2 regions of the Chryseobacterium sp. KMC2 genome follow, and region 1 is predicted to be linked to the other one. Evidence: riboswitches for the same ligand, from Rfam matches in the RefSeq annotation. Region 1 holds a riboswitch; the other holds the start of a gene.
The links. Region 1 has a riboswitch for thiamine pyrophosphate ahead of thiM (hydroxyethylthiazole kinase). Riboswitches for the same ligand answer to the same signal wherever they lie in the genome.
Positions count from the first base shown of each region.

Region 2: it holds a riboswitch for thiamine pyrophosphate, as region 1 does, so the genes downstream of both, thiS (sulfur carrier protein ThiS) here and thiM (hydroxyethylthiazole kinase) in region 1, are expected to answer to the same signal.

Region 1 covers NZ_JAESIT010000009.1:34,618-38,044, forward strand. The annotation lists gene JML65_RS12085 (carbon starvation protein A) at 1-1,538, shown strand, start outside; TPP riboswitch at 1,585-1,678, shown strand; gene thiM (hydroxyethylthiazole kinase) at 1,746-2,543, shown strand; gene thiE (thiamine phosphate synthase) at 2,540-3,175, shown strand; gene thiD (bifunctional hydroxymethylpyrimidine kinase/phosphomethylpyrimidine kinase) at 3,172-3,427, shown strand, end outside.
Region 2 covers NZ_JAESIT010000010.1:2,952-6,378, reverse strand. The annotation lists gene JML65_RS13055 (RluA family pseudouridine synthase) at 1-410, shown strand, start outside; gene JML65_RS13050 (hypothetical protein) at 426-1,262, shown strand; TPP riboswitch at 1,363-1,460, shown strand; gene thiS (sulfur carrier protein ThiS) at 1,518-1,724, shown strand; gene thiC (phosphomethylpyrimidine synthase ThiC) at 1,749-3,427, shown strand, end outside.

The DNA.
Region 1 (3,427 bases):
GAGGTGGTGTACATGATATGGTGGTATTATTTGCTTCCGTAAGGCATAAAGGGCAGAGTCTTGCCACCATAGCTTCGAAAGAGATCGGTAAAGCAACCGGTACAGTAGCAGGGTTTGCCATCTTATTTATCTTGATCCTTACCCTGGCTGGGCTATCCCTGGCATGCATCAATGCCATGCATGAAGCTTCCTGGTCTTTGTTTACAGTGGTGATCACAATGCCTATTGCAGTGATTATGGGACTGATCATGCGGTATAAAAAGAACAGTGTACTCTTTGCCAGTATTTTAGGCGGAATTCTTTTAATAGCGGGAATTATTGGTGGACACAGCCTCATGCAGAATCCCACTATGAATAATTTATTTTCATGGGATATCAAGACCATTTCCATTGCTATTCCATTATATGGTTTTTTAGCTTCTGTATTACCGGTTTGGTTATTATTGGTTCCTCGTGATTATCTTTCTACATATTTAAAAATAGGAACGATCATTATGTTGGCTATAGGAGTTATTGTCATTCATCCTACTGTACAGATGCCGGCACTTACCGCTTTTGTAAACGGAGGAGGTCCTGTCATTGGTGGCCCTGTGCTTCCATTTATTTTTATTGTGATTGCCTGTGGTGCTATCTCGGGATTTCATGCTGTCATTGCTACGGGAACAACTCCAAAAATGCTTAATAAAGAAAGAGAAATTCTTTTTGTGGGCTATGGTGCCATGCTTGTAGAGGGTTTTGTTGCACTAATGGCTCTCATTGCTGCATGTACATTAATGCCGGGGGATTATTTTGCCATCAACACTCCAAAAGAATCATATGATGCTTTTCTAGCAGCACATCCTGCCTTACATGGAGTGGACATAGATTATTATTCACAAAAGATTGGTATTGATCTTCATGGCAGAACTGGCGGGGCCGTATCACTTGCCGTGGGAATGGCTCACATCTTTAATAAGATCCCTTATATGGATCAATTAACCGCATACTGGTATAATTTCGCCATTATGTTTGAGGCCGTATTTATCCTGACAGCCATTGATGCAGGAACAAGAGTCGGGCGCTTCTTTTTACAGGAAATGCTGGGTTCTGTGATTCCAAAATTCAATGATAAAAACTGGGTTCCCGGAATTATTATCAGCAGCCTTCTTTTCACTTTTGCCTGGGGATACCTGGTATACACCGGAAATGTAAGCAGTATCTGGCCACTATTCGGGATCAGCAATCAATTACTTGCCGCTTGCGGATTGATTGTCTGTACGACTATGCTGATCAGGATGAACAGAGGAAAATATGCTTTATGCTCGGCTATTCCGGGTGTTTTTATGGCTGGAATTACTTTTTGGGCCGGCTATATCCAGGTTGCTACGATCTATATTCCAAAAGAACAGTACTTATTGGCTGCTTTAGCAGTAACAGCTATGGTACTGATGCTTATTGTTTTTATCGGAGCTTTTATAAAATGGTATGAGCTCTTAAAAATCAATACTACAAAAACAGATTTTTATGGAGAACAGGTAAAGGAACTTGTGGAAAGATAAAATTACGGGGAAGGTTTTTGCCCGGTCTGATAATTTTTATACATTTGTTTTGCTTTAGGGGTATTCTGAAAAAGAATTGAGAGAGTCCCTTTGAACCTGATACGGCTTACACCGACGTAGGGAAAAGCAAAATTACATGACCCGCTCATGTGGTTTTTGTTTTGGATTTTTTCCTAAAGCTATTTTTATTTTAATGATAAGATAACAATGGAAAAAATACTTTGGCAGCAAGTGCAGCTTGTAAAACAAAAATCTCCCCTGGTTCACAACATCACCAACTATGTAGTCATGAACAATACAGCCAATGCCCTTTTGGCTGTTGGAGCCTCTCCCATTATGGCACATGCCCGGTCTGAGATCAAAGAAATGATCGGTATTGCCCATTCCGTGGTGATCAATATAGGAACGTTAGATGAATATTGGTCAGAGTCTATGCTTCTGGCAGCTGAAACAGCACATTCCGTAAATAAACCATGGGTTTTAGATCCTGTGGGTGCTGGAGCAACCTCTTTTCGTGATCAGGTTTTACAACAACTCTTACAATATCAACCTAGTGTTATCAGAGGAAATGCCTCAGAGATTATTGCACTGGCCAAAGCTAATACCACTGTTACTAAAGGAGTAGATAGTACCGCTCAAAGTAATGACGCGGTTCATGCTGCTCAAATACTGATGCAACACTACCATTCAACAGTCTGTATTTCCGGTGAAACGGATATTATTATAAGCCCACAGCAGAGCTTTTTCATTAAAAACGGACATCCGCTTATGACTAAAGTAACAGGTCTTGGATGTTCTGCTACAGCATTAACAGGTGCGTTTATAGGTAGTGTGGAAGATAAAACATTGGGTGTCGCTGCTGCAATGGCATTAATAGGCATTGCTGGAGAACTGGCTGTCCAGCAAAGTAAAGGCCCCGGAAGTCTTCAGGTTAACCTGATTGATAAACTGTACAATATGACAGAAGAAGAATTCATCCAAAACCTAAAGATAGAACAAAAATGAGCCTGCATCCTTTCCCCTATCAACTGTACCTTGTGATTTCTGAAGCCGATTGCATTGGAAAAAACTTTCTGACAGTTGCCGAAGAAGCCATCTTGGGCGGAGTGGATATTATCCAGCTCAGAGAAAAAAATGACAGTACCGAATTGTTCCTCCAAAAAGCCCAGAAGCTTATGGAAATTACAGAAAAGTATGGCATTCCCCTCATTATTAATGATCATATAGAAGTTGCTGAAAAAGTAAATTCTGCGGGTATTCATGTTGGGAATAGCGATACTGCACCTACTTTTTTAAGACAACAACCTTCTATCCAAAATAAAATCATTGGATATTCTATTGAGCACCTGGCCCAGCTTGAAAATGAACAGACAATGGTTTCTGATTATCTTGGTATAAGCCCTGTATTTAAAACACATACCAAAACAGATACCATTACAGAATGGGGTCTTGAAGGTGTTGCAAAAATCCGACAGCTTACAGAAAAACCGCTGGTCGCCATAGGCAGTATACATCTTGGAAACGCGAAGGAAGTCATCAACGCCGGAGCAGACTCCCTTGCAGTGGTTTCCGCAATATGTGGCGCTGCAAATCCCCAGAAAGCAGCATATGAATTAAAAAATGAAATTTTAAAATGAAAAAATACAAATACCCGTCCGTATTGACCATTGCAGGTTTTGACGGAAGTGGTGGCGCAGGTATTCAGGCAGATATCAAAACAGCTTCTGCTTTAGGCTGCTTTTCCACCTCAGTATTAACGGCCTTGCCTGTACAAAATACACAGGGAGTAAGAACAATATATCCTATTCCTGTGGAAGCAGTAGCCGATCAGATCAAAGCGATTCTGGATGATATTTTTCCAGATGCCATTAAGATAGGAATGGTACATA
Region 2 (3,427 bases), on a different contig from region 1:
AGACGTATTGGGCTGTGGTAGGAAAAGAAATAATTCCACAAAGCCAGAGGCTGGTTCATTACTTAAAGAAAAATGAAAAAAACAATAAAGCTATTGTTTTTCCAAAAGTGACAGAAGGAGCTAAAGAAGCGATTTTAACCTATCATGTTATTAAAACACTTGATAATTATATACTTCTTGAAATTGATCTGGAAACAGGCAGACATCATCAGATCCGTGCCCAATTATCTAAAACAGGAATTCCCATCAAAGGAGATCTTAAATATGGGGCACCCCGTTCTAATCCTGACGGAGGAATTAATCTTCATGCAAGAAAATTGGAGTTCATTCATCCGGTAACCAAAGAAAAGATCGAAATTACAGCACCGGTTCCGCAAAATGATGCAATCTGGAGAGCTTGTGAGGAGTAAAAAAAACTAAAATACATGAAAATTCAATTATTGTGCTTTGCCATATTAATGGCTTTTGCATCTTGTTCTAGTAATAATGATGAAATATTGACAGAAAATCCACAGCAAAGAACTGTGGATCGTCCTAATAAAATATCCTGGAACTTTCCGGTTTTATCACCTAATGGGGTGGGAAATATGACAGACCCTAATATCTATTTTGAATATGATTCTCAGGGAAGGGTTGCTAAAAAAGTGGGAGGTTTTATATTTATTGATCCTAATACAGGATATAACTCTACACATTTTTCTAAAGACATTTATACCAGTGTTTCCTATAATGGGAATATAATTTCTATTTCTACATTCAGCAGTAGCCCTGACTATATTGTCCCAATCAATAAAAGAACATTTGAAGTTGACAATCAGGGAAGAATAATGAAATCTATTATTCCTTCAGTAGATAATCCGTATTTTGATAAACACCTGAATTATAGTTATGATTCATCTGGGAAACTCATTGAAATTTTAACAATGTTTCCAAACATGCCTTATGATCCGACTGACCCTGATGACTTTATTTGGACAATAGCTAAAAGATTTACTTATGATAATATAGGAAATCTGAAAAAATCTGTTGAAGTAGAAAGGCATAATAACGTTGATTTTTACATAGAAAATACAGTAGAGTTCAGTAATTTTGATACAGCCCCCAATCCTTTTAAAAAGTTGCAGATTTTTGAAGAATACTTTTATTTTTCACTATCAAAAAATAACTTTCAAAAAGAGGTAAAACTATATAACAGTGGAATTGGAGAATCAAAATGGGTGAATCAGTATGACTCTAATGGAAATGTAAAACTTTACTATTAAAAATAATTAGTACAGATAAATAGGCCATCTCAATTTTGAGGTGGTTTTTTGTTTAAGGAAAATTCAATTTTGCCCGTTCTGAAAAAATACCTACCTTCGTCCCAGACTTTAGGGGTGTCTGTTGACCAACAGACTGAGACTTTACCCTTTGAACCTGATCTGGATTATACCAGCGTAGGGAAAAGCAGATGACTTTTGCTGTGCATTCTATTGTACAATAATGGCCATTCCTAAAGTATATTTAAATTATTAGGAATGGAACTTATAATCAACCACACACGAAAAACATTTGATATACTTCCCGATAATCTGGAAGCATTACTGGCTATGGAACTCCCCGGAAAGAAAAAAGGGATTGCTGTAGCTGTAAACAACCGTATTATTCCACTGTCCGCCTGGGCAGAGACATTTCTCAAAGATCAAGATTCAGTTTTAATCATTACTGCCACTCAAGGCGGCTAATTTTCATATTTAATACCAATATTTATGGCTCATTCAATTACGTGTTCGCCATTTCCGAACTCAAAGAAAATCTATGTTGAAGGAACAATACATCCTATCAATGTAGCAATGCGTGAAATAGCACTTAGTCCCACCAAGCTTACGAAAGGAGGCTTTGAAGACAATGCTCCTGTAACGGTTTACGATACTTCAGGTCCTTATACGGATGTCAATGCAGAAATTGATATTCAAAAAGGCCTTCCGAGAATAAGAGAACAATGGATTTTAGACAGAAAAGATGTAAACATCCTGAGTGGAATATCATCTGAATACGGAAAAGCCCGTTTAGCAGATCCACGTCTTGATGAACTGCGTTTTTCTTATGATCACAGACCCAAAGTTGCCCAGGAAGGTAAGGAACTTACCCAGCTGTATTATGCAAAACAGGGAATCATCACCGCTGAAATGGAGTATGTGGCGATTAGAGAGAACCAACGTATTGAACAGCTTGGAACGGTTTCAAAAGAGATGGCTTTTCAGCATACGGGAAACAGCTTTGGCGCAAATACTCCGAAAGGTAAAATCACTCCGGAATTTGTAAGAGATGAAATTGCAGCAGGAAGAGCTATTATTCCCAATAACATCAATCACCCGGAAAGCGAACCCATGATCATTGGGAGGAACTTTTTGGTAAAGATTAATGCGAATATAGGAAACAGTGCTGTTTCTTCCAGCATCGATGAAGAGGTAGAGAAAGCAGTATGGGCCTGCCGATGGGGAGCTGATACCATCATGGACCTGTCCACAGGAAAGAATATCCATGAAACAAGAGAATGGATTATCAGAAACAGCCCGGTGCCTATCGGTACAGTTCCTATTTATCAGGCATTGGAAAAAGTAAAAGGAGTGCCTGAAGACCTTACATGGGAAGTTTTTAAAGATACTCTGATCGAGCAGGCAGAACAGGGAGTTTCTTATTTTACCATTCATGCCGGAGTTTTATTAAGGTATATTCATTTGACAGTCAATAGAGTAACAGGAATTGTGTCCAGGGGAGGTTCTATCATGGCTAAATGGTGCCTTTTCCATCATAAAGAAAACTTTTTATATACCCATTTTGAAGAGATTTGTGAGATCATGAAGAAGTATGATGTCGCTTTTTCTCTTGGGGACGGTCTTCGTCCCGGATCCATCGCGGATGCTAATGATGCCGCACAATTTGCTGAACTGGAAACTTTAGGAGAGCTGACAAAAATTGCATGGAAACATAATGTACAGGTAATGATTGAAGGTCCCGGCCACGTTCCAATGCATATGATTAAAGAAAATATGGATAAACAGCTGGAAGAATGCCACGAAGCTCCATTTTATACATTAGGCCCTTTGACAACGGATATCGCACCGGGTTATGATCATATTACTTCAGGAATTGGAGCAGCAATGATTGGATGGTTCGGATGTGCCATGCTTTGTTATGTAACTCCCAAAGAACACTTAGGTCTTCCGAATAAAAAAGACGTTAAAGATGGGGTAATCACTTATAAACTGGCTGCGCATGCTGCAGATCTGGCAAAAGGACATCCAGGATCACAATACAGGGATAATGCATTAAGTAAAGCCAGGTTTGAATTCAGATGGGAAGATCAGTTTAATCTTTCGCTGGATCCGGATACGGCAAGAGCTTATCATGATGAGACTCTTCCTGCAGAAGGAGCAAAAATTGC